Regions from separate parts of the Streptomyces sp. Pv4-95 genome, predicted to be linked through region 2. Evidence: riboswitches for the same ligand, from Rfam matches in the RefSeq annotation. Region 2 holds a riboswitch; the other holds the start of a gene.

Region 1 (15,084 bases), 4.5 Mb from region 2:
TCATGTACTGGGGATCGACCTCGTAGTACTTGACCGCCTGGTTGAGCATGCCGCCCCAGGAAGCCTGGGGCGGCTGGATGCCGACGCCCAGGAAGCTCAGCGCCGCCTCGAAGAGGATGTTGGAGGGGATCAGCAGCGTCGAGTAGACGATGATCGGACCCACCAGGTTGGGCAGCAGCTCCCGGAAGAGGATGAACGGCCCGCGCGCACCCATGCCGCGCGCGGCGTCCACGAATTCGCGCTCGCGCAGCGACAGGGTCTGCGCCCGCACGATGCGGCCCATGTACGGCCAGTTGAAGAAGCCGATCACGAAGATCAGCACGGAGATGTGCAGCGGCAGACCCTCCAGGCCGAACGCGCCGCCCTGCAGCGAGGCGGAGATCGCGATGGCGAAGAGCAGCAGCGGGAAGGCCAGGAAGACGTCCATCATCCGGCTGATCACCGCGTCCACGCGCCCGCGGTAGAAGCCGGCGACGACACCGAGGACGGTGCCGATGGCGACCGAGAGCAGCGTCGCACCGAAGGCCACGATCAGCGACACCCACGAGCCCTCAAGAATCCGGGCGAGCAGGTCGCGGCCGAACTTGGGGTCGACGCCGAAGGGATGATCGGCGCTCATACCGCCGAAGTCGCCCTTGGGCAGAGTGGTGTTGGGGTCGATCAGCGACTGGTTCGGGCTGTTGGGGTCCAGCCCCAGCAGGCTCTGCAGGGGGCGGGAGAGCGCGGCGACCACGACAAGCAGGATGACAACGATGGCACCGGCCACCGCGACCTTGTCACGCCGGAATCTCAGCCATGCGATCTGCCCGAGCGAGCGCCCTTCGATGCGCTTGCTCGCCACGCCTTTCAGCACCGCTTCCGGCTGCGCCTCAGCAGCCGCCCCGGTGGTCTCGATCGGTGCGGTCACGGTGCTTTTGACCCCTCTCGGCCGACGGTGGCCGGCCCAATGCCCGCCGCTGTAGCGGCCTGATTCACATCACTGGTGCACGTGGTGCGGGCATCGCGAGAGTTCGCAGTGTGAAGTTTCGGAGATTCACGCGACGCCGATCTGAATGACGCTCGTACAAAGGGCCGAAGCCCTCTGTTGCGGGAGTCTTCATCCGATTCGCGATCACTCACCAGTCCTGGCGGTGAAAGGATGCGCAACTGTGATGTGCTCCACGGCCTTCCGTTATACGGACAGCCGAACCGCCTGAGCGGAATGATCAGCCCTCGCGGGCCGTCTCAACCGGGGGGCGTACACGGGCAATTCAGCCCGAAGGGCGGCGCGTCGCGGCGCCGCCGACGTCAGTAGGGACGCGGAAACCCATAGCCGTAGGAGGGCGCGGGGGCGGGCGGCTGACCCGGGGGCTGGGCGTAGCCGTCGCGGTCGAAGAAGGCGCGCGCGGAGGCCCGCATCCACATGCAGACCGGGTCGTACTCGTCGTTCATCGCGACCGTCGAGACCGGCAGGCCGTCCGGAACCGCGCCGATCGATTGCTGGATCATCAACCGCGCCGACTCCACCGCCTGTTGGCCGGTGTCGTACAGATCGAGACCGATCGCCAGATACGGGGCGCCGAGGGCGGGCTGCACCCAGGCCCGGCGCAACGACCGCACGGCGGGCGTCCGGTGGGCGTTCTGCGCCAGGAGGGCGTAGAACTGCGGGATGTCGATCACCGGCTCGGAGATCCGCAGCGGTCCGGCCGGCAGCCGGTCGAGGCCACCGGCGATACGACGCAGATCCAGCCACGGAATGCCGACGCCGCCACCTGGAGCGTGCGGATTCAGCCACAGGCCCCAGCGGTCGGGGAAGAGCGAGGCGGCGATTTCGAGGCCGGTGACGAGCTCGTGGTCGCGGTTCCAGCCGGACGCGGCCAGCTCGGGCGCCGAGGTCACACACGGCGCGTAGCCGAGGCCGTCGACCTCCATGTTTCCGTACTGCGCGTCGGGCATACCGGCCCGGCCCTGCCACAGCAGCATCCAGACCTGGCTCGCGGCGAGCGCGTGCAGCAGCGCCTCATAGGCGTCGTAGCGACCGGGCGAGATCTGTTGCAGCATCTGCTCGACCTGTCCGGCCGCGGCCGCTCCCTGATGCGCACCCGCGCTCACGTGGTCCGTCCCTTCTGTCGGCAGGGCACGTGGGGTGCGCCCGCCCGTCATCCAACCAGCTTACGAGTGCTCCCGAGAGTAGAAGGGTCGCACCCGCTGGAGCATCCAGTCGGCGACCGGGTCCCCCAGGGCGATGTCCAGCATGACGAGCTGCACGGGCCAGCGCACGGGCACCGCGCCGAGCGCACGTCCCAGGGCGGACAGAGCCGCCTCGCGGGCGGTGCCGTCCTGGAGGGCGGCGGGGGTCGCCTCGACCTGAACTCCGACGAACAGCGCGGGCGTGTCGCCCTCGACACTTGCCAGGGCACGCCGGGCAGTCAGGACAAATCCGGCTGCGGAGAACTCCAGTCCCGCGGCGGCCAGGAAGTCCACCGGCTCGTCCTGCCAGTCCGGCTCGAAGAGCCGGACCCGGCCGCCGCTCGCCGGTCCGTCGCCCTCCGTCCGCCCCACCCGGCACAATTCGGCCACCGCGGGCGGGGGCAGCGGGACGCCGACCGTGCCGTCGGGGTTGACCGCGATACCGATCAGCGGCGGCAGCCCACGGGCGAACTCCCGGGCGGGCGCGACGGTGAAGGACATATGGGAACCGACGACCCGCAGGAACTCCTGCTCGGAGCTGAAGACCGGTACATACGCCGCGCCACCGATCTCGGTGGTCGGCAGATCCAGCCCGGCGGCGCCCGGCCCCGCGCTGTCCGGGCCGCCGCCGTTGGGCAGTGGCACCCACACCCGGCTGCGTCCCAGCACCTCCACGATCCGGCCACCGGCACCCGGGTGCCCGACCGAGGCGGCCAGCACCTCTTCCAGCTCATTCGCAGGCCAGGTCAGCTGCGGTATCCCCTGCTCCGGAAAGTTCATGTACACCCACCCGTTCCAAACCGCCCTATCTGGCCAAAGACCCTAGCGGCAGGCGCGGCGGCAGCCGAAGGGGGTGGTGGGCAGTCGATCTTCGCCGGCGTGCGTGGGCGGCCCGGCGCAGAAAACCGGCCCGGCCGAGGGACCACCTCGGCCGGAGGCCACCTCAGCCGGAGGCCGCCTCAGCCGAAGCCGACGGTCTCCAGCGCGCTCGCCGCCGGCCGGTCCAGCAGCACCGCCGAGGCGAACCCCTTCGGCAGCCGGCCCGCCTCGGCCCCGCCGACCAGCCGGCCCACCGCCCTGCGGTGCCGTGCGAAGGCGTACCCGGAGACTCCGCGCCCCCGCGACTCCTGCCCGGACAGCGCCACCTCGGGCGGGACGTCGAGCAGCACCAGATGCAGCCCGCGGCCGCCTCGCCGGGCCGACCGCGCGATCCAGCGGCGCACCCACGCCAGCGTCCCGCAGTCGTGCACCACGACGCTGTCGCCGGAGCGCAGCGCGCGGCGCAGCCCCAGATAGTGCGCGGCACGGACCAGCGGGCGGTACACCCCGTACGGCAGCCGGCGGAGCCTGCCGCGCTCCCAGCGCACCCGGACGTCCTGCGAGTCGATGCGGTGCACCGCGGCGCCCCGGCCGTCCAGCACCGGCACGATGCGGTGCATGAGCGTGCTCTTGCCGCTGCCCGGCAGCCCGGAGACCACCACGAGGTCACCGGCCGGGAAGCGCATCTCGGCCACCTTGCCGGTGTGACGTGTTCCCCTCAGGTCGATCACCTCCGCGCCGCGCCCCGGCCTGACCACGGCCAGGGGCGAGCGTGCGGGCCGGGGCACCGCGGCGCCCGCGACCCCCGACGTTGTCGCGAGTGCGGCATCTTTGTGCACCGTCATCGCCCCTCCCGGTCACTAGCGGGCCCGGCCGGTGTCCGTCCCTTTCCCGAAGAGTGTCAAGAAAAGGTAATACCCATCAAGGCGATTGCCCGATCCCCCGGGCCACGGCGGCCGCCCGGGGAGGTGCGACAACCAGGACTCCTGCATCCGGCGATCCCGTGCAATGATGTCGGCGCCACTGTGCACCGCTCAGCTCACCCGTGCACAGCCAACTCCATACCGGCCGCTTGAATCCGCGCGGGAGAGTCCTCGCCGCCACGGCGGGGCGCCGAAGGAGCAAGTCCTCCCTTGAATCTCTCAGGCCCCGATACCGCGCGGGCGAGGCAGATCTGAAAAGCGAGCCACCGCCCGGCTGACGGGTGGCTCCACCCAAGGTGCAAACCGGGTCCGTTCGCGGGATCCCGGTGAACCTCTCAGGTTCCGATGACAGATGGGGAGAACGTCTTGTCACCCATGCCTGGGAGCCCAGAACCATGACTGATGCCCCTCGCCGTACCGCGCTGGATGCCACGCATCGTGCGCTCGGCGCGACCATGACCGACTTCGCCGGCTGGGACATGCCGCTGCGCTACGCCAGCGAACGCGACGAGCACGTCGCCGTCCGCACCCGGGCCGGCCTCTTCGACCTCTCCCACATGGGCGAGATCACCGTCACCGGCCCGCAGGCCGCCGATCTCCTCGACTACGCGCTGGTGGGCAACATCGGCGGCGTCAAGACCGGCCGCGCCCGCTACACCATGATCTGCGAGGCGGCCGGCGGCATCCTCGACGACCTGATCGTCTACCGGCTCGAAGACCAGAGCTACATGGTCGTCGCCAATGCCTCCAACGCCCAGGTGGTGCTCGACGCGCTGACCGAGCGCGCGTCCGGCTTCGACGCCGAGGTCCGCGACGACCGCGACGCCTACGCCCTGCTCGCCGTCCAGGGCCCGGAGTCCCCCGGCATCCTCAAGGCGCTGACGGACGCCGACCTGGACGGCCTCAAGTACTACGCGGGTCTGCCCGGCACGGTCGCCGGCGTGAGCGCGCTCATCGCCCGCACCGGCTACACCGGCGAGGACGGCTTCGAGCTGTTCGTCCGGCCCGCGGACGCGGTCGCCCTCTGGGAGGCGCTGACCGCGGCCGGCAAGGACGTCGGGCTCGTCCCGTGCGGGCTGTCCTGCCGCGACACGCTGCGCCTGGAGGCCGGCATGCCGCTGTACGGACACGAGCTGACCACCGCGACCACGCCGTTCGACGCGGGTCTCGGCCGGGTCGTGAAGTTCGAGAAGACCACCAACGGCGGTGACTTCGTGGGCCGCGCCGCCCTGGAGGAGGCCGCCCGCCGCGCCGAGGCCGCGCCACCGCGCAAGCTCGTCGGGCTGATCGCGGAGGGCCGCCGCGTCCCGCGCGCCGGCTACGCGGTCGTCGCGGCAGACGGCACGGTCATCGGCGAGGTCACCTCCGGTGCGCCGTCGCCCACGCTGGGCAAGCCGCTCGCGATCGCCTACGTCGACGCGGCGTACGCCACACCGGGCGCCGAGGGTGTCGCCGTGGACATCCGTGGAAGCCATGAGCCGTACGAGGTCGTCGCGCTTCCGTTCTACAAGCGGGAGAAGTGACGCCGGTAGCGCTCTGCCTCCGGGCAGTTGTGAAACCGGCGCGCCTCACGCGTCTCACTGTGCAAGACCCCATTCACGTTCACACCCTCGCGTACAGGAGAATCGAGCCATGAGCAACCCCCAGCAGCTGCGCTACAGCAAGGAGCACGAGTGGCTGTCGGCCGCCGACAACGGCGTCTCGACGGTCGGCATCACCGAGCACGCCGCGAACGCGCTCGGCGATGTCGTCTTCGTGCAGCTTCCCGAGGTCGGGGACACGGTCACGGCGGGCGAGACCTGCGGTGAGCTGGAGTCGACCAAGTCGGTCAGCGACCTCTACGCCCCGGTCACCGGTGAGATCACCGAGACCAACGAGGACGTCGTGAACGACCCGTCGCTGGTGAACTCCGCCCCGTTCGAGGGCGGTTGGCTGTTCAAGGTGAAGGTGAGCGGCGAGCCGGACGACCTGCTCTCGGCTGACGAGTACACCGCCTTCGCCGCCGGCTGAGCCCTCCCGGCCCGCCGACCCGGCACCCCGCCACCGACCGAGCGGAAGCTCCCCCGGAACCCGTCCGGGAGGACCGCCACCGCGCCGCCTGACCCCTCCAGGAAAGACTCATGTCGCTTCTCAACAGCTCCCTCCATGAGCTCGACCCCGACGTCGCCGCCGCCGTCGACGCCGAACTCGACCGCCAGCAGTCCACCCTCGAAATGATCGCGTCGGAGAACTTCGCTCCGCTCGCCGTCATGGAGGCCCAGGGCTCGGTCCTGACCAACAAGTACGCCGAGGGCTACCCCGGCCGCCGCTACTACGGCGGCTGCGAGCACGTCGACGTCGTCGAGCAGATCGCCATCGACCGGATCAAGGCCCTCTTCGGCGCCGAGGCCGCGAACGTCCAGCCGCACTCCGGCGCGCAGGCCAACGCCGCCGCCATGTTCGCCCTGATCAAGCCGGGCGACACCATCCTGGGGCTGAACCTCGCCCACGGCGGGCACCTCACCCACGGCATGAAGATCAACTTCTCCGGCAAGCTCTACAACGTGGTGCCCTACCACGTCGACGAGAAGAGCAACCTCGTCGACATGGAAGAGGTCGAGCGCCTCGCCAAGGAGCACCGCCCCAAGCTGATCGTCGCCGGCTGGTCCGCCTACCCGCGGCAGCTGGACTTCGCCGAGTTCCGCCGGATCGCCGACGAGGTCGGCGCCTACCTCATGGTCGACATGGCGCACTTCGCCGGCCTGGTCGCCGCGGGCCTGCACCCGAGCCCGGTGCCGCACGCCCACGTCGTCACCACGACCACGCACAAGACCCTCGGCGGTCCGCGCGGCGGCGTGATCCTGTCCACCCAGGAGCTCGCCAAGAAGATCAACTCCGCGGTCTTCCCCGGCCAGCAGGGCGGCCCGCTGGAGCACGTCATCGCCGCCAAGGCGGTCTCCTTCAAGGTCGCGGCCTCCGAGGAGTTCAAGGAGCGCCAGCAGCGCACCCTCGACGGCGCCCGCATCCTTGCCGAGCGCCTCACCCGGCCCGACGTCACCGAGGTCGGCGTCTCCGTCCTGTCCGGCGGCACCGACGTCCACCTCGTCCTGGTCGACCTGCGCAACAGCGACCTGGACGGCCAGCAGGCCGAGGACCGCCTCCACGAGGTCGGCATCACCGTCAACCGCAACGCCATCCCGAACGACCCGCGGCCCCCGATGGTCACCTCGGGCCTGCGGATCGGCACCCCGGCGCTCGCCACCCGCGGCTTCCAGGCCGAGGACTTCCGCGAGGTCGCCGACATCATCGCCGAGGCCCTCAAGCCCAGCTACGACACCGAGGCCCTCAAGGGCCGCGTCACCGCCCTCGCCGGCAAGCACCCGCTGTACCAGTCGCTGTGACGCCCCGGCCCGCGCCCGTCGCCGCCGCAGTGGCGGCGGCTGACGCGGGCCCCGGCCGTGACGCGCGACGTCGCGCACGGCGCCCCTAGGGCGCCTCACGAGCGCGGTCCCGGCCCGCCGGGAGACCGGCGGGCCGGGACGGGCGCATTCCTCGCCGGATCACGGCCGCCTCCGCCAAGGACCGGCGGGCCGGCTCCGGCGCGCCGACCGGCCCGCGTCAAAACTGTTCATTTCGCCGGATGCCGGGCGCGATCCGGTGCCCGTCATCTGTGAGACGAGGCACAGCGCAGCGGGCCGCGGCCCGCACAGAGCGCCGACAACCGCTGTTTCCCGGGGCGCCGGGCATCCGCCGCTTTCCGTCAGGCGGCAGGACCGCGCGTCCGCGTTACGCTCGTCAGTCGGCGCAGAAACGTACCTCCTGCCCCATTGCTCCACCGTCCACCACGAGCAGACAAGGGAGTCCGCCACCGTGGCCATCTCCGTCTTCGACCTCTTCTCCATCGGCATCGGCCCCTCCAGCTCCCACACCGTGGGCCCCATGCGCGCCGCCCGGATGTTCGTCGGTCGCCTCAAGAAGGACGGTCTCCTCGCGCAGACGGCCTCGGTACGCGCCGAACTCTTCGGCTCGCTCGGCGCCACCGGCCACGGCCACGGCACGCCCAAGGCCGTGCTCCTCGGCCTGGAGGGGCACTCACCCCGCTCCGTCGACGTGGAGAGCGCGGACGGCGAGGTGGAGCGGATCCGCACGACCAAGCGGCTGCGGCTGCTGGGCGCCGAGATCGGGACGGACCACGAGATCGACTTCGACGAGTCGACCGAGCTGATACTGCACCGCCGCCGCTCCCTGCCGTACCACGCCAACGGCATGACGCTCTTCGCCTACGACCAGGCCGGCGCCCCGCTCCTGGAGAAGACCTACTACTCGGTCGGCGGCGGCTTCGTCGTCGACGAGGACGCCGTCGGCGAGGACCGGATCAAGCTCGACGACACCGTCCTGAAGTACCCCTTCCGCACCGGCGACGAGCTGATGCGGCTCGCCCAGGACACCGGTCTCTCCATCGCCGCCCTGATGCTGGAGAACGAGAAGGCCTGGCGCACCGAGGAAGAGATCAACGAGGGCCTGCTGGAGATCTGGGGCGTGATGCAGGGCTGCGTCAGCCGCGGCATGTCCCGCGAGGGCATCCTGCCGGGCGGCCTCAAGGTGCGCCGCCGGGCCGCGAACTCCGCCCGCCAGCTCCGCTCCGAAGGCGATCCGCTCGCGCACGCCATGGAGTGGGTCACCCTCTACGCGATGTCGGTCAACGAGGAGAACGCGGCCGGCGGCCGGGTCGTGACCGCCCCCACCAACGGCGCGGCCGGCATCATCCCCGCCGTCCTGCACTACTACATCAACTTCGTCCCCGGCGCCGACGAGGAGGGCGTGGTCCGCTTCCTCCTCGCCGCCGGCGCCATCGGCATGCTCTTCAAGGAGAACGCCTCCATCTCCGGCGCCGAGGTCGGCTGCCAGGGCGAGGTCGGCTCGGCCTGCTCCATGGCCGCCGGCGGGCTCGCCGAGGTGCTCGGCGGCTCCCCCGAGCAGGTGGAGAACGCCGCCGAGATCGGCATGGAGCACAACCTCGGCCTGACCTGCGACCCCGTCGGCGGCCTGGTGCAGATTCCCTGCATCGAGCGCAACGGCATGGCGGCGGTCAAGGCCATCACCGCGGCACGCATGGCGCTACGCGGGGACGGCCGCCACCACGTCTCCCTCGACAAGGTCATCAAGACCATGAAGGACACCGGCGCCGACATGAGCGTCAAGTACAAGGAGACGGCGCGCGGCGGCCTCGCCGTCAACATCATCGAGTGCTGAACGCCGCGGGCAGGCGGGAGAGGCCGTCGCCGGTCGGCTATTTGCCGATCTCCCAGGCGAACGGCGGGAGTTCGCGGGCCCTGGAGTAGATCTCCAGGGCGTGGTGCGCCGGGACGAAAGGGTGGACGCGGGCGCTTTCGAGGCCGGCGAGCAGGCGCGCGCAGTGGTGGACGCAGCCTGCCACCTCCCCGCCGTGGCACTCGACGATCGTCGCGGCGTCGTGCGGTCCTTCGCACGGCGTCGGGTCCTTGGCCGCGGCGGCCGCGCAGCGGCCCTGCGGGGTGCGCGCTTCGGGCCCCTGCGCCGGGGTACCCGGGTGCTTCGGCCCGTGGCGTGAGGGGTGCGGTGGGGGTTTCGTCGGCAGTGGTGCCGGGTGGGCTATCGGTGGGTCCGTCGGGCCGTTGCGAGGCTGTTCCATCGTGCCGTCCCCCTTGGTGGTGCCGCCTGCGGTGGTGACGCCGTACAGGTGCGTGCAGGGACGGATCGCCGCTGCCGACGGTGTGCCCGCGGCGGCCTCCCCCTCACCCAGGTGAGTGCTGCTCGGCACGGGAGGAGTCCATGCCGCCTTGGCCAAGTCGTGGACCGATCGTCACCGATTCATGGGCCGCGGCCGCCGGCCGCGCACGGCGGGTGTGCCGTCAGTCGAGCGGCGTGGCCGGCGGTACGGGTGGTGGGGGCGGGCCCGGGTGGCGGAAGGCGAAGGGCTCCGCGATCAGCGCCAACGACAGGAAGACGGCGGCCAGGAGCCAGCCGCCCAGGACGTCCGCCGGCCAGTGGACGCCCAGGTAGACGCGGGTGGCACCGACGCCGATCGCCCACAGCACCAGCACCGTGCACCAGGTGCGGGCCACGCCGGGGCGGGCACGGTGCAGTACACCCCAGGCCAGGAGCCCGGCGACCAGTGCGGCGTTGGTGGCATGGCCGGAGGGGAAGGCGTAGTCGGGGGCGTGCCCGACCCATTCGTCGGAGGGTGGACGCGGGCGGGCGAGCAGTTCCATCAGGCCGTAGCGGACCGCCTGCGCGACGGCGAGGACGACCACGGCGCAGGCCACCGTACGGAGCCGGCCGAGCGCGCCCCGGCCGGCCAGCAGACCGGCCACCACCGCGAGCAGATAGAGGACGGGGCCGCTGCCGGTCGTGGTGAGCACACGGGCGAGGGACCGCACCGGCTCCCCGTTGTGCGCCGTCGACCAGTCGTGGGCCGCCTGTTCGGAAGCGAGCGGGGAGCCGTCGCCCACGGTCACGACGATGGCGAGGGCGGCGAAGAGCGCCGCGCACACCGCCGCGAGGGCCAGCAGCGGACCGGGCCTGCGGGCGTCCGGCGGGCGGTGCGGGAGATGGACCGGGGGGTGCTGCGGGAGGTGGCGGGGGAAGGCGAGATGGAAGGGGTGGTGCGTGGTCTCCTGCGCGGGGCGGGTGCCCTTCGGCGTTCTCTGCACGGCGTCCTCCGGTCCCTTCTCCGGCTCTGGATCCTTCTCGGGTGCCGGTCCCCGCTGCGTCCTCATGTCCTCGGTCCGTTCCGGTCCTCGCTTCCGTCCGGGTCTCGGCGCGGACGGCGTCACCGGGCGGCCACCAGGGGGCGCAGCCTGGTGGTGCGGAGCCGGGTGACGGCGGGCGTCGCGTGCCGGGCGAGCGGCATCAGCGGCCGGGCGACGACCACACCGATGGCCAGGCCGGCGAGGACGTCGTGCGGGTAATGGGCTCCTACCCAGATACGCGAGAACGCCATCAACAGCGTGGCCGGGACGGCGATCCGCCCGAGCCGGGGCGCGCACGCGATCAGGGCGACCGCGGCGGCCGCGGCGATGGCCGCGTGGTTGCTGGGGAACGACCAGTCGGTCACGCCCGGACACAGCGCGACGGTGACCGTGTGCAGCGTCCGGCAGGGCCGCGCCTCGTCGAAGAGGGCCTTGACGGTGTCGTTGGCGAGATAGGCCAGGGTCACCACCAGGGGGCCGGCCAGCGCCCGCGCCATCTCCGCGGCGGTGCCACGGCGGGCCCGCCACCAGCAGATCAGCATCAGGATCGCGAAGAGGAACAGACCGTGGTCGGTCCCGTAGGAGACAAGGACGTTGACGGCGTGCGGGGCGCGCTGCGCGAGATCGGTGACCCAGGTGTAGAGGCCGCCGTCGATCGAGGCTCCGCCGAGGGCGAGGTTGCTCACAGGCTTCTCCTTGGCGGGTGGCGCGATGCGAGGCCCGGCGGTGGGCCGGGCCCTCGGCTGTCCGTTCGGCCGACTGCCCCTCTCCGGTCACGTATACGGTCTACCTGACGGTGGACGGCGGAAAGGTGATGATCCGTTTGATGTCGGACGGACCACCCGTGCAGCCGCGCCCCGCAGGGAGCCGGCGGCCGACGCGCTCGCCGCGCCGTGGGCGGCAGCGGAGCGTCCGAGCCCCGCGGCGGACAGGGGTACGCCTACTCGCCGCTACGGGGCTCCGCCGGGCCGACGGCGGTGGCGACACGCGAGGAAGGCCCGGTGCGGCGCGCCCCGCCGGCCTCAGTGGGCCCGCTGGGACCCATGACCCGCGCCCGTACCGATCGTGAAGCCGAGGACGGCGCCGCCGCCCGGTCGGTGGCCGGCGAAGGCGTGCCCGCCGTGCGCGGTGGCGATCTCGCGGACGATGGCGAGTCCGAGGCCGGAACCCGGCAGTCCGCGGGCGGCGGGGGCCCGGTAGAACCGGTCGAAGACCCGGGTGCGGTCGGAGTCGGCGATGCCGGGCCCGCGGTCGAGGACCTCGACGCGGGCGCCGGTGACGACGACCTCGATCGGCTGCGTGCCGCCCGGATCGAACTTGGCGGCGTTCTCCAGCAGGTTGGTGAGCGCGCGGTGCAGTGCTGCGGGCCGGCCCTCGACCGCCGCGGGCCGCGTGCTCCGCACGGTGATCTCACGGCCCGTGCGGCGGCGGGCCGAGGCGGCCCCCTTCTCCGCGACGTCGGCCAGGCTCACCTCGGCCAGCGGGTCGTCACCCCGCTGCCCGGCGGCCAGGTCCACCAACTCATTGACCAGATCGGTCAGTTCCCTCGCCTCGCCGGCCAGGTCGGTGAGCAGTTCCGCACGGGCCCGCGGCGGCAGCTCCTCGAACCGCTTCAGCAGCGAGATGTTCGTGCGCAGCGAGGTCAGCGGCGTGCGCAGCTCGTGGCCCGCGTCCTGGACGAGCCGCTGCTGGTCCTGGACGGCCGCGGCCAGCCGCCCGAGCATGTCGTCGAAGGCCCGCCCGAGCCTCGCGACCTCGTCCCGGCCCGCGACCGGCACCGGGACGTCGAGCCGGCCGTGCTCGGCCACGCTCTCCGCGACCGCGGTGAGCCGGACGAGCCGGCCGGTGATCCGGCGCGCCAGCCACCACCCGGCGGCCCCGGCGACCACCAGGACCGCCGCGGCCAGCAGTGCGGTGCGCCGCTGGAGCGCGGAGAGCAGGTCCTCGGTCCCGCTGAACTTCCGGGCCACCTGCACCGCCCCGCGGCCGTCGCCGAGGGCGACCGTCGCGACGTGGTACTCCCCGTCGCCGATGTCCGCCTCCCGCTGGGTGTGCCGGCCCGCCTGCGCGGCCGCGGCGACCCGGCGCTCCCGGGCGCCGGCCGGCAGGACGGGGGTCCCCGGGTCCGCGATCCGCCCGCCGGCCCCCAGCACCTGCACATCGGTGCGGGTGGGGCGGGTGAGGTCCTCGCGCGGACTGTCGCTGCCGGGGCCCGCGGCCGCGTAGTCCCCGGGCCGGAACGACCGCTCCTGTACCTGGCTCCGCAGGTCCCCGACCACCTCGGAGAAGGCCGACTTCTCGTCCACCCGGACCAGCCGGGCCGCCGCGTCGTAGCTGAGGAACCCCACGAGGGCGGTCACCGCCGCGGCCCCGGCGGCGAAGGTCACCGCGAAGGCGGTGCGCAGACTGGCCGGCTTGCGGGTGCGCAGCCAGGCGCCCACCCCGCGGCCGCGCTGGCCGCCGCCGTCCCGGGCCCGGTCCCGGCCCCCGCGTCCGGCCATCTCAGTCCTCCCGCAGCACATAGCCGACGCCGCGCACCGTGTGGATCAGCGGCCGGCTGCCCGGCACGTCGACCTTGCGCCGCAGATAGCCCACGTACACCGCGAGGTTCTTCGAGCCGGGCCCGAAGTCGTAGCCCCAGATGCGGTCGTAGATCGTCGAGTGGTCCAGCACGATCCCGGCGTTCCGCGCCAGCAGTTCCAGCAGTTCGAACTCGGTACGGGTCAGCTCCAGCTCGCGCTGCCCGCGCCAGGCGCGGCGGGAGGGGCCGTCGATCCGCAGATCGGCGACCTCGACGGCGCCGTCGGCAGCCGCCCCGGTGCCCTTCGCCGCGCCGCTGCCCGCCGCGTCACCGTCGGCACCGCCGCGCGTACCCGCTCCCGCCAGGTCCTCCTGTCGGGCCTCCCGGTCCTGCTCGCGGCCGCCGGCCGCCCGGTCGTCGCCGTGCGCGCCGCGGTCGCCGTCCGCGGGTGCCGTGCGCCGGAGCAGCGCCCGCAGCCGGGCGAAGACCTCCTCCACCTCGAAGGGTTTGACGACATAGTCGTCCGCGCCCGCGTCCAGCCCGGCGATCCGGTCCGCCGTCCCGACCCGGGCGGTGAGCATGAGGATCGGGGTGCGGTCCTGTTCGGCCCGCAGTGTCCGGCACACCTGGAGCCCGTCGACGCCCGGCATCATGACGTCGAGAAGGATCACGTCCGGCCGCTCGCGGTGCACGGCGTCCAGCGCCCGCAATCCATCGGCGACCGCGGTGACCTGGTATCCCTCAAGGATCAGGGCACGCTCCAGGGCGGTGCGGATGGGACGGTCGTCCTCGGCGAGCAGTACGGCGTAGGTCACCGGGCAAGTCTGCCAAGGCCCCGGCGGGGCGGCGGGAGCGGCCGGTCCGGCCCCGGGGCGCGGGCCCACCCGGCGGGACCGCGACGACAGTCCACCCGGCGGGACCACGCAGGCGCACGAGGAGAGCCGCCCGCCACTCCCCCGCTTCTTCGGCCCCACCGGCCACTCGTCGCACCAGCAGCCCCTCCTCTCACCAACTCACCCGTGGGAAAAGGAACTTCACGGCAGCGATCTGGCGTCTCCGGTCGTGAACATGCTGAACTGCTGGAACGCAGATGACGCTTCGAAATCGCAGGTCCGATCGGCAGGAGGCCGCTCATGCTGCATGGTGTCGATGTCAGCTCGTACAACGCCTCGTACTCGGCCGAGGGGTTGGACTTCGTGATCGTCAAGGCGACCGAAGGCCGCTCCTACATCAACCCGCACCAGTCCGCGCAGGCGGCCAAGGCCCGCAAGGCGGGCTGTGTGGTCGGCTTCTACCACTTCCTGTGGCCGGGGAACATCGCGGCGCAGGCGAAGTACTTCGTCGAGAAGTGCGCCTCCGTCCAGGGCGACATCCTCGCCGCCGACTGGGAGCGCACCGGCGAGGGGACCTACGCCAGCAACGCGCAGAAGGACCAGTTCCTCCTGGAGGTCAAGAAGCTGCGGCCCACCCACCGCGTGATGCTCTACTGCAACAGAGACTTCTGGCTCAACCACGACACGACGTCCTACGCGGCCGACGGGCTCTGGATCGCCGACTACGTCTCGGCCGGGCACCCCCGCATCAAGGCGAAGTGGCGCATCCACCAGTACACCGACCGGCCGCTGGACAAGGACGTCGCGGACTTCTCCAGCAAGGCCGCTCTCAAGAAGTGGGCGCACCCGTCATAGGATTTCCACCAGCACGCGGACAGACGCAACAAAAGGAGCAGCTGTGACCGACCCGGCGTCCAAGGCCCTGCAGCAGGAGATCGCCCGGGATCTCCAGGTGAGTGCGTCCTTCGACGCCGAGCGGGAGATCGAGCGCCGGGTGGCCTTCCTCACCGAGCAGCTGACGTCCACGGGCCTGCGCTCGCTGGTCCTCGGGATCAGCGGGGGCGTCGACTCCACGACGACGGGCCGGCTCTGCCAGCTCGCCGTGGAGC
Region 2 (15,084 bases):
CTGGGTTTAGAACGTCGTGAGACAGTTCGGTCCCTATCCGCTGTGCGCGTAGGAGTATTGAGAAGGGCTGTCCCTAGTACGAGAGGACCGGGACGGACGAACCTCTGGTGTGCCAGTTGTCCTGCCAAGGGCATGGCTGGTTGGCTACGTTCGGAAAGGATAACCGCTGAAAGCATCTAAGCGGGAAGCCTGCTTCGAGATGAGTACTCCCACCCCCTTTGAGGGGTTAAGGCTCCCAGTAGACGACTGGGTTGATAGGCCAGATATGGAAGACCGGTAACGGTTGGAGTTGACTGGTACTAATAGGCCGAGGGCTTGTCCTCAGTTGCTCGCGTCCACTGTGTAGGTTCTGAAGTAACGACCTGTGTTTTTGCCGGGTTGGTTAACTTCATAGTGTTTCGGTGGTCATTGCGTTAGGGAAACGCCCGGTTACATTTCGAACCCGGAAGCTAAGCCTTTCAGCGCCGATGGTACTGCAGGGGGGACCCTGTGGGAGAGTAGGACGCCGCCGAACAATCTTTGTGTGTAAGCCCCGTGGGAACTTCGGTTCCTGCGGGGCTTACACGCGTTTGTAGACCCCCGGCTCTGGCGGTGCCGGCGGGCCAGGTAAGGTCAGTGAGCATCATCGGCACATTTCCCACAGGAGGCCCCCGCGTGGAGGTCCAGGAGACGCGGGTCCAGACGGATCGCGTCCTCACCATCCCCAATATCCTGAGCATGGCTCGCCTCGTCGGCGTGCCGGTGTTCCTGTGGTTGATCCTGTGGCCGGAATTCGGCGGCCCGAAGGCCGCCGACGGGTGGGCCCTGCTGGTCCTCGCCCTGAGCGGAGTCAGCGACTACCTGGACGGCAAGCTCGCCCGACGCTGGAACCAGATCAGCAGCCTGGGCCGGATCCTCGACCCTGCGGCCGACCGGCTCTACATCCTCTCCACCCTCGTCGGCCTGACCTGGCGGGAGATCCTCCCGCTCTGGCTCACCGCGGCTCTGCTGGCCCGCGAACTGATGCTGCTGATCGCGGTCGGTTTCCTGGCACGGCACGGCTATGGCCCTCCCCAGGTGAACTTCCTGGGCAAAGCAGCTACCTTCAACTTGATGTATGCCTTCCCGTTGCTCTTGCTGAGCGACGGAAGCGGCTGGCTTCACACACTCGCTGCCATTTTCGGATGGGCGTTCGCCGGTTGGGGTACGGCGCTCTATTGGTGGGCAGGGATCCTCTACGTGGTCCAGGTCCGCCGCATCATCAGGGCGGACGTCCACGGCCGACTGAGCTCGCCGAATGGCCGTAGTGCATAGGCCCAGTGCCCGTAGGAACGTTGCGTGGGCGATCTGGACGGGTGAGGTCGGCAAGACCGTCGTCTCTTAGAGGAGGACGCTTCCGACATGAAGGCCGTTGTGATGGCCGGCGGCGAAGGCACGCGACTTCGCCCCATGACGTCCAGCATGCCCAAGCCGCTGCTGCCTGTGGCCAATAGGCCGATCATGGAGCATGTGCTGAGGCTGCTGAAACGGCATGGTCTCAATGAGACCGTCGTGACTGTGCAATTCCTTGCCTCCCTCGTCCGTAACTACTTCGGCGACGGGGAAGAGCTCGGCATGGAGCTCACGTATGCCAATGAGGAAAAGCCACTGGGCACCGCGGGCAGCGTGAAGAACGCGGAAGAGGCCCTGAAGGATGATGCCTTCCTCGTGATCTCCGGTGATGCCCTCACCGACTTCGATCTCAGTGATCTGATTCGCTTCCACAAGGAAAAGGGAGCACTCGTCACCGTCTGTCTGACGAGGGTTCCCAATCCGCTGGAGTTCGGCATCACCATTGTCGACGAAGAGGGCAAGGTGGAGCGCTTCCTGGAGAAGCCCACCTGGGGACAGGTCTTCTCGGACACCGTCAACACCGGCATCTACGTCATGGAGCCGGAGGTGTTCGACTATTTCGAGCCCGACGTTCCGGTGGACTGGTCCGGAGATGTCTTCCCGCAGCTCATGAAGGAAGGCAAGCCGATCTACGGCTATGTCGCCGAGGGCTATTGGGAGGACGTCGGCACCCACGAGAGTTACGTGAAGGCCCAGGCCGATGTGCTGGAGGGCAAGGTCGACGTCGATATCGACGGCTTCGAGATCTCCCCGGGCGTATGGGTCGCCGAGGGTGCCGAAGTCCACCCGGACGCTGTGTTGCGCGGGCCGCTGTACATCGGTGACTACGCCAAGGTCGAAGCGGGCGCCGAGATCCGCGAGCACACGGTCGTCGGCTCCAACGTCGTGGTGAAGGACGGTGCGTTCCTGCACCGCGCCGTCGTGCACGACAACGTCTATATCGGCCAGCACAGCAATCTGCGTGGCTGTGTGATCGGCAAGAACACCGACATCATGCGGGCCGCCCGGATCGAGGACGGCGCCGTCATCGGCGACGAATGCCTCATCGGCGAAGAATCGATTGTCCAGGGCAACGTACGGGTCTATCCCTTCAAGACCATCGAGGCCGGTGCGTTCGTCAACACCTCGGTGATCTGGGAGTCCAGAGGCCAGGCGCATCTGTTCGGCGCGCGCGGCGTGTCCGGCATCCTCAATGTCGAGATCACGCCCGAACTCGCCGTGCGGCTCGCGGGTGCCTACGCCACCACGCTCAAGAAGGGCTCCACGGTCACCACGGCGCGTGACCACTCCCGTGGCGCGCGAGCGCTCAAGCGCGCGGTGATCTCCGCGCTCCAGGCCAGTGCCATCGATGTGCGCGACCTGGAGAACGTGCCGCTGCCGGTGGCCCGGCAGCAGACCGCCCGGGGCAGTGCGGGCGGCATCATGGTGCGGACGACGCCCGGTGTCCCGGACTCCGTCGACATCATGTTCTTCGACGAGCGGGGCGCGGACCTCTCGCAGGCCGGCCAGCGCAAGCTCGATCGGGTCTACGCACGTCAGGAGTACCGCCGTGCGTTCCCCGGAGAGATCGGTGACCTGCGCTTCCCGGCCAGCGTCTTCGACTCCTACACCGGGTCCCTGTTGCGCGCGGTGGACACCACGGGCATCAGTGAGGCCGGGCTGAAGGTCGTCGTGGACGCCTCGAACGGCAGCGCCGGCCTGGTCCTGCCCAGCCTGCTCGGCCGGCTCGGCGTGGACTCCCTGACCATCAACCCCGGTCTCGACGAGTCCCGTCCGACCGAGACGGCCGACGCACGGCGCTCCGGACTCGTCCGGCTCGGCGAGATCGTGGCCTCGGCGCGAGCGGCCTTCGGCGTGCGCTTCGACCCCGTCGGCGAGCGGCTGTCGCTGGTGGACGAGCGCGGAAGGATCATCGAGGACGACCGTGCGCTGCTGGTCATGCTGGATCTCGTCGCCGCGGAACGTCGCAGTGGCCGGGTCGCGCTGCCGGTGACCACCACCCGGATCGCCGAGCAGGTGGCTGCGTATCACGGCACCCAGGTGGAGTGGACGACCACGTCGCCGGACGATCTGACCCGGGTGGGGCGGGCGGACGGCACCGTCTTCGGCGGTAACGGCATGGGCGGGTTCATCATCCCGGAGTTCAGCAGCGTCTTCGACGGCGCCGCGGCGTTCGTCCGGCTGATCGGCCTGGTGGCGCGTACGCAGCTCACGCTGAGCCAGATCGACGCGCGGATCCCGAGGGCGCATGTGCAGCGACGTGACCTGGCGACGCCGTGGGCGGTCAAGGGTCTGGTCATGCGGCATGTGGTCGAGGCGGCCGGTGACCGGGACGTGGACACCACCGACGGTGTGCGCGTGGTGGAGTCCGACGGACGTTGGGTGCTGGTGCTGCCCGACCCGGCCGAGGCCGTGACGCATCTGTGGGCTGAGGGACCGGACGACGCCTCCGCACAGCAGCTCCTGGACGAGTGGTCCGCCGTGGTGGACAGCGCCGGACGCTGACCCCAGGGCCCCACCGGCGTGCCGCGATCCGGTACGTCGGTGGGGCCATTGGGATCACGTGTCGCCGACGTGCGACGATGTGCGGCATGTCGCAGGAGCGCCCCGATCGGAGCACCACCAAGAAGCCCGCCGCGCGCCCCGATGCGTCCATGTCGCTGCTGACCAACGTGATGGACCACAGCCTGGACGACGGATACGCGGAGGCCGCCGAGCGGAAGTCCGCAGCGGGCGTGAGCGGGCTGCCGCGCACCCTGCGTGCGAAATTGGGCCTCGCGGCCGGCCTGGTGCTTGCGGCGGTCGTGGTGACCGTGGGTGCGGCGCAGGCGCGGATAGCTGCGCCGACGCTGGCCAAGGAACACGAAGAGCTGATCAACCGCATCCAGCGGGGCACCGCCGAGGCGGACAAGCAGCAGAAGCGGGTCGACGCGACGCGGGACGCCGTCAGCAAGATGCAGGCCGAGGCGCTCAAGGCGCACGGCGGCGGCAGGGCCGAACTGCTGGCGCTGCTGGCCGGTTCGACCCAGGTCACAGGACCCGGCGTGAAGCTGGTCGTGGACGACGCCAAACAGGCGGAGTCCAGCGGCGGCGGGCCGCGCGAGAGCAGCGGTTTCTCGGACACCGGCCGGGTACGGGACCGGGACATGCAGCGCGTCGTCAACGGCCTCTGGGAGTCAGGGGCGGAGGCCATCTCTGTCAATGGGCAGCGGCTTACGTCACTCTCGGCGATCAGAGCCGCAGGAGACGCCATACTGGTCGACAACAAGCCACTGGTGCCGCCTTATACGGTGCTGGCGGTGGGGGACGGGCAGCGGCTCAGCACCGCGTTCCAGGACAGTGCGGACGGTCAGTACCTGCACGTGCTCCAGGAGAACTACGGCGTACGGACCAGGATTTCCGCCGAGTCCGAGGTCACGCTGCCACCCGCACCGAGCTTGACCGTACGAACCGCAAAGCCACAGGCCGGTGCCGCGAAAGCGGACGGCACCGACACAGGGAAGGGCACATCGTGATCGCCGTACTGGGCCTCATCGTGGGAGTCGTGGTCGGACTTGTGGTCCGACCCGTGGTGCCGACGGTGGTCGAGCCCTACTTGCCGATCGCTGTCGTGGCGGCGCTGGACGCCGTGTTCGGCGGACTGCGCGCGATGCTGGATGGCATCTTCGACGACAAGGTCTTCGTTGTCTCCTTCCTCTCGAACGTGGTCGTCGCCGCGCTGATCGTCTTCCTCGGTGACAAGTTGGGCGTCGGCGCACAGCTCTCCACCGGTGTCGTCGTCGTGCTGGGTATCCGGATCTTCTCCAACGCTGCCGCGATCCGCCGGCACGTCTTCAGGGCGTGAGGCGGATGGCAACCGACGAGACACCGGAGCCGGAGAACAACGGGCCGGGCCCGGAGAAGAGCGAGCCGGAGTCGCCGACGAGCAAGCCGGAGCCGCCGAAGGACCGCGGTCCGGCCGACCGCCGGCCGCTGCCTCCGGAGAGCCGGGACGCCGCCGAGCGGGCTTCGGTGGAAAACGAGCCGAAGGCGCCGGAACCGGACGGCGAGGCGCGCGACGAACGCAAAGCGGCGGACGCCGCCCCCGAGCCGGGGGAGGGCGCTTCCGAGGAGCCGGCCACCGCGTCGGAAGCGCCGGCGGCGGACGAGCCGGAGGGTCGCCGGGAGAACGGTCGGCAGCGGCTTTTCGCGAGCCTGTGGCCGCCGCGGCTGACGCGGGCTCAACTGATCGTCGCCCTGCTGCTGTTCATTCTCGGTCTGGGCCTGGCGATTCAGGTACGTTCCACAAGTGACAGCAGTGCGCTGCGAGGGGCGCGCCAGGAGGACCTGGTGCGGATCCTGGACGAGCTGGACAACCGCTCCCAGCGGTTGACGGACGAACAGCGGCGTCTGGAAGGGCAGAAGACCGAGCTGGAGAACAGCTCGGACCAGGCCGAGGAGGCCCGTAAGCAGACCGTGGAGAAGGAACAGCAGCTGGGTGTGCTGGCCGGGACCGTCGCGGCTCAGGGGCCCGGCATCACCCTGACCATCAACGACCCGACGCGCTCCGTCGAGGCGGACAAGCTGCTGGACACCATCCAGGAGCTGCGGGCGGCCGGAGCCGAGGCCATTCAGGTCAATGATGTGCGCGTCGTCGCGGACACCTATCTCTCGGATGTCCGGGGCGGGGTGGAGATCGACGGCAAGCGGGTCACCCAGCCGTATCGCTTCAAGGTCATCGGCAAGCCAGAGGACCTGGAGCCTGCGCTGAACATCCCTGGTGGGGTGGTCCAGACGCTGGAAAAAGAGCAGGCCACGGTGGCTGTGACCCGTCAGGGGAAGATCATTGTGAACGCCTTGCGAGAGGCGAAGCGGCCTGACTACGCTCGGTCGTCATCGCAGTGAGGCGTAGACGTATGTCGACGGCCCGGGAGGGCATGACGTAGCGGGGGGTCGACGCACCGTGCGCGTGGTGTGTGGTGGAAACTGTCTGAAGGCCACGGACGTTCACAGGATGTCCGGATGGGCCGGTGTGTGCATCGAGGGTTCGTCCTGCCCCACGGGCGGGTCTGTTTCGTTCAAGGGGAATCGCCCGTGAAGTTGTTTGGAAAGCTGTTCGGCAAGAGCGCACGTCAGGAGGGCGGCAGCGGCTCTGCGCGGCACCGCGCTCCGCGCCAGCCCGACGAGAGTGCGGTGGGCGAGGACCGTCCGCTCTTCCGTGACGAGGTCGGCGGTCCGTCCGGGGGGTACGGGGCGGGTTCTGTTGACCCCTCGGGTGCCGCCCGCATAGGTTCCCAGGAACCATCAGCCTCAAGCACGGGTGGAGGGTTGGCCTTGCCGGTATGTACGAGGTGTGGGCACCGGAACGCCGAGGCGAGCCGGTTCTGCTCCAACTGTGGTGCGCCGCTGCGCGCGGGGGCTCAGGCCGAGCGCCCGTCGGAGACGACCTCGACCATCTCCATCTCGGGGCTCGAGGCCTACGACGCGGAGGCGACCGGGCAGACCCCGACGCCGTCGCTCTCTCCCGAGGCTCAGGCGGCGGTCGACGCTCTTCCGCTGGGCTCGGCGCTGCTGGTGGTCCGCCGGGGTCCGAACTCGGGCAGTCGCTTCCTGCTGGACAGCGACCTGACGACGGCGGGTCGTCACCCGCAGAGCGACATCTTCCTCGACGATGTGACGGTCTCGCGCCGCCACGTGGAGTTCCGTCGTGGCCAGGACGGTGGGTTCACGGTCGCCGATGTCGGCAGCCTGAACGGTACCTACGTCAACCGTGAGCGGATCGATTCGGTCGACCTCGCGAACGGCGACGAGGTCCAGATCGGCAAGTACCGCCTGGTCTTCTACGCGAGTCAGCGAGGCGTCGGTATCTGACCGACCAGGGAAGGCATATGCGCCATACACCGACAGGCGGTGCCGGTTCTGCCGGCACCGCCTCCTCGGCCGGCAAGCCGGTGAGCATCGGCACGGTGCTCACCTTGCTGCGCGAGGAATTCCCCGAGGTCACCATCTCCAAGATCCGGTTTCTGGAGGCCGAGGGGCTGGTCGAGCCGAAGCGCACGCCTTCCGGGTACCGCAAATTCACCCAGGAGGACGTCCAGCGCCTCGCAGGCGTCCTGCGGATGCAGCGGGACCACTATCTGCCGCTGAAGGTCATCCGGGAGTATCTGGACGCCCTGGAGCGCGGTGAGCGGGTGCAGCTGCCGGCCCAGGCGACACCCTCCCGGGATCTGGTGGACGGCGTCCACGTCCCGGACGAGGAGCGGCCCACCGCTGCCCGGATCGGCCGGGAGGAGCTGCTGGCCGCCGCCGAGGTGGAGGAGGCGGCACTCGCCGACTGGGAGTCGTACGGCCTCATCGCCGCCAATGACGACGGAAGCTACGACATCGAGGCCGTCACCGTCGCCAGACTTGTCGCGGACCTCGGACGCTTCGGTCTGGAGCCGCGTCACCTGCGTGCCGTGAAGGCCGCCGCCGAGCGCGAGGCGGGCCTGGTCGAACAGGTGGTCGCACCCCTTCGGCGGCATCGCAACCCACAGACCAGAGCCCATGCCGAAGCCACCGCCAAAGAGCTGGCAACGCTGTCGGTGCGGCTGCATGCGGCATTGGTCCAGACCGCTCTGCGGGTGCGCCTGTAGTCGGCAAACGAGTGCCCGACTACCCAAACCGGCCGGGCACGTCCTAGGGTTGCTGTGTGAACGAGCTCGATGTCGTGGGTGTCCGGGTGGAAATGCCTTCCAGCCAACCGATCGTGCTCCTGCGGGAGGTGGGAGGCGACCGATACTTGCCCATTTGGATCGGGCCAGGGGAGGCCACCGCCATCGCTTTCGCCCAGCAGGGCATGGTCCCTGCCAGGCCGCTGACGCATGACCTTTTCAAGGACGTGCTCGAAGCGGTGGGCCAGGAGCTGACGCAGGTCCGCATCACGGATCTGCGCGAAGGGGTGTTCTACGCCGAACTGGTCTTCGCCAGCGGCGTGGAAGTGAGCGCGCGTCCGTCCGACGCGATAGCACTCGCCCTGCGCACCGGAACGCCGATCTTCGGTACCGACGGTGTGCTGGACGACGCGGGAATCGCGATCCCGGACGAGCAGGAGGACGAGGTGGAGAAGTTCCGTGAGTTCCTCGACCAGATCTCGCCCGAGGACTTCGGTACCAACAGCCAGTGATGCCGACAGACCGGACGCCTAATTCCGGCCAAACTGTTAGCCCTTCCCCGTGTCAGGTCACGAGAAACCACTCGTAGGGTGATTATCACTCGGCGTGGCGAGCGCGGCGATCGTTGACGCACCCGGGGTGACTGCATACCGTCGATATGGCAGGTCCCGTCCGGGACGTGGAGGACGGAGGGCGGCGTGGCAATCACCGGCGACGGTATGGCGGCGGAAGGGGCGTTGCCGCTCCACTCGGGTGCAGCAGCGAATCGTGCACCCGCGCAGGTGGCCGCAGTGTCGGCGGACGGCGAGACGCAGACCATCGGCTACCGCGGACCGACCGCGTGTGCGGCGGCGGGGATCACCTACCGGCAGCTGGACTACTGGGCCCGTACGGGCCTTGTGGAGCCCAGCGTTCGGCCGGCGTACGGCTCCGGCACCCAGCGGCTCTACAGCTTCCGGGACGTCGTCGTTCTCAAAATCGTCAAACGGCTGCTCGACACCGGTGTCTCGCTGCAGAACATCCGTACCGCCGTTCAGCACCTGCGCTCGCGCGGGCTGGCGGATCTGACGCGGATGACGCTCATGAGCGATGGCGCGACGGTCTACGAGTGCACCTCGCCCGATCAGGTCGTGGATCTCCTCCAGGGCGGTCAGGGCGTCTTCGGTATCGCGGTCGGCGTGGTCTGGCGGGACGTGGAGGGCGCGCTCTCCCAGCTGCACGGCGAGCGTGTGGACACCGGCGAGACGCTCATCGGGAAGAACCCCCACGACGAGCTGGCGCGACGCCGCAACCGGGCGGGCTGAGCGCCGCACGCGCTTTCCGGCCCGGCGCGTGGGGCGATTGTCAGTGGTGTGCGGGAGCATCGATGGTGTGAGACCTGCGCCGACGATCCTGCATCTGGACATGGATGCGTTCTTCGCGGCCGCCGAACAGGCGGCCAAGCCGAGTCTGCGCGGGAAACCGGTGGTGGTCGGCGGGATCGGGCCGCGCGGGGTGGTCTCCACGGCGTCGTACGAGGCCCGGGTCTTCGGCATCCGTTCGGCGATGCCCACGGCTCAGGCGCGTCGCCTGTGCCCCAACGCCGCGTATCTCAATCCCCGTTTCACCCTCTACCGCCAGGTGAGTGAGACGGTGATGCAGCTCTTGCACGCGCTGTCGCCCCTGGTGGAGCCGCTGAGCCTGGACGAGGCATTCGTCGATCTGGAGGCGGGCGGTGTCGAGGCGGAGACGGCCGCCGTCCGCGCGGTGGGGGAGCGGCTGCGGCGCGACATCCGGGAGGCCACGGGTCTGACGGGCTCGGTGGGGCTCGCGGGGGCCAAGATGCTGGCGAAGATCGCGTCCGAGGCGGCGAAACCGGACGGGCTCGTGGTGATCGAGCCGGGCACCGAGCGGGAGCTGCTGGGGCCGATGACGGTGCGGACCCTGCCCGGGGTCGGGCCGGCCACTGCCGAGGCGCTGCGCCGGGCCGGGATCACGACGGTCGCGGAGACCGCGGAGGCCGGTGAGGCGGAGCTGGTGCGCCTGCTGGGGAAGTCCCACGGCGCCGGGCTGTACGCGATGGCGCTGGGCCGGGACGACCGGCCGGTGGTGGCGGAGCGGGACGCGAAGTCGATCTCGGTCGAGGACACCTTCGAGGTCGATCTGACCGACCGCACCCGGGTGCGGTCGGAGGTGGTGCGCCTCGCGGACCGCTGTGTGCGGCGGCTGCGGGCCGCCGGGCGTTCCGGGCGTACGGTCGTGATCAAGGTCCGGAGCTATGACTTCTCGACGCTGACCCGCTCCGAGACGCTCCGCGGGCCCACCGACGACCCCTCGGTCGTGCGGGAGGCCGCCGCACGGCTGCTGGAGACCGTGGACACCACGGGCGGCGTGCGGCTGCTGGGGGTCGGCGTGAGCGGGCTGGCCGATTTCACGCAGGAGGACCTCTTCGCCCAGGTGGCGACCGAGCGCGAGGCCGCGGAGACCGCGAAGGCGGCTCGGGAGCACGCGGCGGACGAGGCCGGTGAGCGGGAGCCGCCGGAGCCGCTGCCGCGTCGCTGGCTGCCGGGGCTCGACATCGTGCACGACGAGTACGGCGCCGGGTGGGTGCAGGGGAGCGGGGTCGGGAGAGTGACCGTCCGCTTCGAGACGCCGTGGTCCGCACCGGGAAGGGTGCGGACCTTTGCCGTCGAGGACCCCGCGCTGCGGCCCGGGGAGCCACTGCCGCTGGTGCGGGAGAAGCCGACCGGGTCTCAGTCCTCCGAACCGGCGATCTTGCCGAAGTCCTTGTCGCCCGCCGAGGAGACCGCGTCGGCGTCGGGGGAGGAGATATCCAGCCGGTAGTGGTGGTAGAGCTGCAGCTCCTGCTCGGGGGAGAGGTGCCGGCCGACACCGAAGTCGGGGGCGTCCTTGATCAGCTTGCGGTCGAAGGGGATGCGCAGGCCCTCGTCGGCCAGCTCGCTCGGCTCCAGCGGGACGAAGGCGTCCCTGCTGAACAAGCCGGTGCGCACGGCCGCCCACTCCGGTTCCCCGGTCGCGTCGTCGAGATAGACCTCGTCGACGGTGCCGATTTTCGTGCCGTGTCGGTCGAACGCCTTGCGGCCGATCAGGCTCCGGGGATCGATGTCGGTTTGCACGGCCCCTCCATGTGGTCGCAACTGCCCTGTCACCACTACCAAACGGTACATTTCGCGCCCCGGCCACTCGAAAGTTCCTCCGGGGGGTGCGCTGGTAGGCTGGCGAATGGCTGCAGACCCCATGCGGGAGAGTCCTTTGTCGTTCGCGACGGGGGCGCCGAAGGAGCAAATCCTCCCCGGAATCTCTCAGGCACACGTACCGCATGGACGAGGTCACTCTGGAAAGCAGGGCGGGCCACGGACGGGCACAACGCCGGAACCCTTCCTCACCGACGGTGAAAATCGGACCGCAGCGCGCGGGCCGGTGAAGCTCTCAGGTTGAGATGACAGAGGGGGAGGCCGTCCGGGCACCAGCGCCGTGGTGCCCCTCGTAGGTCGTATGACCAGGAGGCCCCCGCAGATGACCACCAATCGCATCTCCTTGACCGAGCTGGAGCGCGGTACCCCCTTCGAGCGCCGGCACATCGGGCCTGACCACGAGGCGCAGGCGAAGATGCTCGCGCACGTCGGATTCGGATCGCTGGACGAGCTCACCGCCACCGCCGTACCCGATGTGATCAAGAGCGCCGAGGCGCTGGGGCTGCCCCAGGGCCGCTCCGAGGCCGAGGTCCTGGACGAGCTGCGCAGCCTCGCGGACCGCAACCAGGTCCTGTCCTCCATGATCGGCCTGGGGTACTACGGCACGTTCACGCCGCCGGTGATCCTGCGCAACGTCATGGAGAACCCGTCCTGGTACACGGCCTACACGCCCTACCAGCCGGAGATCTCGCAGGGCCGGCTGGAGGCGCTGCTGAACTTCCAGACCATGGTCGCCGACCTGACGGGCCTGCCCACCTCCGGCGCCTCCCTCCTGGACGAGGGCACCGCCGCGGCCGAGGCCATGTCGCTCGCCCGGCGGGTCGGCAAGGTCAAGCAGGGCGTCTTCCTGGTCGACGCCGACTGTCTGCCGCAGACCATCGCCGTGCTCCAGACCCGCGCCGAGCCGACCGGCGTCGAGGTCGTCGTCGCGGACCTCGGTGACGGCATTCCGGCCGAGATCGCCGAGCGCGGCGTCTTCGGCGTGCTCCTGCAGTACCCCGGGGCCTCCGGTGCGGTCCGCGACCCGCGTGCGGTGATCGCGCAGGCGCAGGAGCTGGGCGCGATCGTCACCGTCGCCGCCGACCTCCTCGCGCTGACGCTGCTGACCTCGCCCGGCGAGCTCGGCGCGGACATCGCCGTCGGCACGACCCAGCGCTTCGGCGTCCCGATGGGCTTCGGCGGGCCGCACGCCGGCTTCATGGCCGTCCGCGACAAGTTCGCCCGCAGCCTTCCCGGCCGTCTGGTGGGCGTCTCGGTCGACGCCGACGGCAACAAGGCATACCGCCTGGCCCTGCAGACCCGTGAGCAGCACATTCGCCGCGAGAAGGCCACCAGCAACATCTGCACCGCGCAGGTGCTGCTCGCCGTCATGGCCGGTATGTACGCGGTCTACCACGGCCCGGACGGCCTGGCCGCCATCGCGCGCCGCACCCATCGCTACGCCACCCTCCTCGCCGAGGGCCTGCGGGCGGGCGGTGTGGAGATCGTGCACGGCGCGTACTTCGACACGCTGACCGCGCGGGTGCCCGGCCGCGCCGCGGAGGTCGTGGCCGCCGCCCGCGAGGCCGGCATCAACCTCCGCCAGGTCGACGCCGACCTCGTCGGCATCGCCTGCGACGAGACCACCGGCCGCGGGCAGCTGGCCGGTGTCTTCGGCGCCTTCGGTGTCCAGGCGGACATCGAGCAGCTGGACGCGGCCGCGGTCGAGGGACTGCCGCAGGAGCTGCTGCGCACCGACGACTACCTCGGTCACCCGGTCTTCCACCAGCACCGTTCCGAGACCGCGATGCTGCGCTACCTGCGCACCCTCGCCGACAAGGACTACGCGCTGGACCGCGGCATGATCCCGCTCGGCTCGTGCACGATGAAGCTGAATGCCACCACCGAGATGGAGCCGGTCACCTGGCCGGCGTTCGGGCAGCTGCACCCCTTCGCGCCGGCCGGCCAGGCGCAGGGCTACCTCACCCTGATCCAGGAGCTGGAGGAGCAGCTGGCCACGGTCACCGGCTACGACAAGGTCTCCATCCAGCCGAACGCCGGCTCCCAGGGCGAGCTGGCCGGCCTGCTGGCCGTGCGTGCCTACCACCGCGCCAACGGCGACGAGCAGCGCACCGTCTGCCTGATCCCCTCCTCGGCGCACGGCACCAACGCCGCCAGCGCCGTGATGGCGGGGATGAAGGTCGTCGTCGTCAAGACCGGCGAGGACGGTGAGGTCGACACCGACGATCTGCACGCCAAGATCGACAAGCACCGCGACGAACTCGCGGTCCTGATGGTCACCTACCCCTCCACGCACGGCGTGTTCGAGGAGCACATCACGCAGATCTGCGCCGCCGTGCACGACGCGGGCGGCCAGGTCTACGTCGACGGCGCCAACCTCAACGCGCTGGTCGGCCTCGCCGAGCCGGGCAAGTTCGGCGGCGATGTCTCGCACCTCAACCTGCACAAGACCTTCTGCATCCCGCACGGCGGCGGCGGCCCCGGCGTCGGCCCTGTCGGTGTCCGGGCCCACCTGGCGCCGTACCTGCCCAACCACCCGCTGCAGCCCACCGCCGGCCCGGAGACGGGCGTCGGCCCGATCTCCGCGGCGCCGTGGGGCTCGGCCGGCATCCTGCCGATCTCCTGGGCGTACGTCCGGCTGATGGGCGGCGAGGGCCTCAAGCGCGCCACCCAGGTCGCGGTGCTCGGCGCCAACTACATCGCCAAGCGTCTGGAGCCGCACTACCCGGTGCTCTACACCGGCCCGGGCGGTCTGGTCGCCCACGAGTGCATCATCGACGTCCGGCCGCTGACCAAGGAGACCGGGGTGAGCATCGACGACGTGGCCAAGCGGCTCATCGACTACGGCTTCCACGCGCCGACGATGTCCTTCCCGGTGGCCGGCACGCTCATGATCGAGCCGACCGAGAGCGAGGACCTCAGCGAGCTGGACCGGTTCTGCGACGCGATGATCGCCATCCGCGCGGAGATCGAGAAGGTCGGCTCGGGGGAGTGGGACAAGGACGACAACCCGCTGCGCAACGCCCCGCACACCGCGGGCGCGCTGACCGGCGAATGGGAGCACTCCTACTCCCGCGAGGAGGCCGTCTTCCCGGCGGGCGTCGTCGCCGCGGAGAAGTACTGGCCGCCGGTGCGGCGGATCGACGGCGCCTTCGGCGACCGCAACCTCGTCTGCTCCTGCCCTCCGCTGGAGGACTACGACGGCTGACGTCCGTCATCGCACATCAAGGGCCCTCGGCAGATCCTGCCGGGGGCCCTGTTGTTCTGCCGGTGCGCCCGGGTCAGGCGGCGGAGACGACCCGGGTGCCACCGAGCGGCCGGTTCGGGGCGATGACCTGCCCGTCCGGAAGGAGCTCACCGGTGTCCTCGAAGAGGAGGACGCCGTTGCACAGCAGGCTCCAACCCTGCTCCGGGTGGTGTGCCACGGGATGCGCGGCTTCCCGGTCGGTGGAGTCTGCTGACGGGCAGGGTGGTTGGTGCTGACACATGGATGAAGTCTTTCGCTGCGGTGTGGTGAACGTCGTCGTGCGGCTCGATGAGGTGTTCATGGCCGCTCCCCCGTTTCCTCGGTCGGTCCCAGTGTTGCCCTCCGGAGGCGTTTCCGCAGGGATTTCGCAGCAGCGGTACTCACTCGATACTGACGTGTCACCCATGCGGGCGGTTGCTCCCAATTACGCAGTTACTCAGGCGGGTTGGGAGTGGTAGGGGTGGGCTAGGCCGGGCGGGTGAGACAGCGAAGCGCCCCGCGGCCGGACGGGGCCGCGGGGCGCGCTCCTGAGGGACGGCGTGCGTCGGTGCGCCGGTCCGCGGACGGAACCGGCGTCCCGGGGTCAGGCGGGCGAGCCGAGCAGCGGTCCCGGAGTCACCCGCAGGGTGAGCCGCGGCAG

The links. A riboswitch is a leader RNA that binds a small molecule or an ion and turns the genes downstream of it on or off. The one in region 2 is predicted to bind glycine.
Region 1: another riboswitch for glycine. It lies ahead of gcvT (glycine cleavage system aminomethyltransferase GcvT); the one in region 2 lies ahead of gcvP (aminomethyl-transferring glycine dehydrogenase).

The regions. Positions count from the first base shown of each region.
Region 1 is NZ_CP127172.1:2,666,281-2,681,364, forward strand. It holds gene QOM21_RS11690 (ABC transporter permease) at 1-907, opposite strand, end outside; gene QOM21_RS11695 (enhanced serine sensitivity protein SseB C-terminal domain-containing protein) at 1,288-2,091, opposite strand; gene QOM21_RS11700 (enhanced serine sensitivity protein SseB) at 2,152-2,949, opposite strand; gene QOM21_RS11705 (AAA family ATPase) at 3,129-3,833, opposite strand; glycine riboswitch at 4,062-4,156, shown strand; gene gcvT (glycine cleavage system aminomethyltransferase GcvT) at 4,307-5,434, shown strand; gene gcvH (glycine cleavage system protein GcvH) at 5,544-5,921, shown strand; gene glyA (serine hydroxymethyltransferase) at 6,032-7,291, shown strand; gene QOM21_RS11725 (L-serine ammonia-lyase) at 7,761-9,143, shown strand; gene QOM21_RS11730 (hypothetical protein) at 9,181-9,690, opposite strand; gene QOM21_RS11735 (phosphatase PAP2 family protein) at 9,782-10,648, opposite strand; gene QOM21_RS11740 (phosphatase PAP2 family protein) at 10,702-11,307, opposite strand; gene QOM21_RS11745 (ATP-binding protein) at 11,644-13,122, opposite strand; gene QOM21_RS11750 (response regulator transcription factor) at 13,124-13,957, opposite strand; gene QOM21_RS11755 (GH25 family lysozyme) at 14,276-14,830, shown strand; gene nadE (ammonia-dependent NAD(+) synthetase) at 14,874-15,084, shown strand, end outside.
Region 2 is NZ_CP127172.1:7,176,912-7,191,995, forward strand. It holds rRNA gene QOM21_RS31490 (23S ribosomal RNA) at 1-323, shown strand, start outside; rRNA gene rrf (5S ribosomal RNA) at 398-514, shown strand; gene QOM21_RS31500 (CDP-alcohol phosphatidyltransferase family protein) at 655-1,293, shown strand; gene QOM21_RS31505 (sugar phosphate nucleotidyltransferase) at 1,381-3,876, shown strand; gene QOM21_RS31510 (DUF881 domain-containing protein) at 3,954-4,886, shown strand; gene QOM21_RS31515 (small basic family protein) at 4,883-5,215, shown strand; gene QOM21_RS31520 (DUF881 domain-containing protein) at 5,221-6,255, shown strand; gene QOM21_RS31525 (FHA domain-containing protein) at 6,373-7,221, shown strand; gene QOM21_RS31530 (MerR family transcriptional regulator) at 7,239-7,985, shown strand; gene QOM21_RS31535 (bifunctional nuclease family protein) at 8,042-8,515, shown strand; gene QOM21_RS31540 (MerR family transcriptional regulator) at 8,702-9,307, shown strand; gene QOM21_RS31545 (DNA polymerase IV) at 9,375-10,826, shown strand; gene QOM21_RS31550 (PRC-barrel domain-containing protein) at 10,736-11,119, opposite strand; glycine riboswitch at 11,234-11,331, shown strand; gene gcvP (aminomethyl-transferring glycine dehydrogenase) at 11,520-14,405, shown strand; gene QOM21_RS31560 (DUF5999 family protein) at 14,479-14,685, opposite strand; gene QOM21_RS31565 (hypothetical protein) at 15,028-15,084, opposite strand, start outside.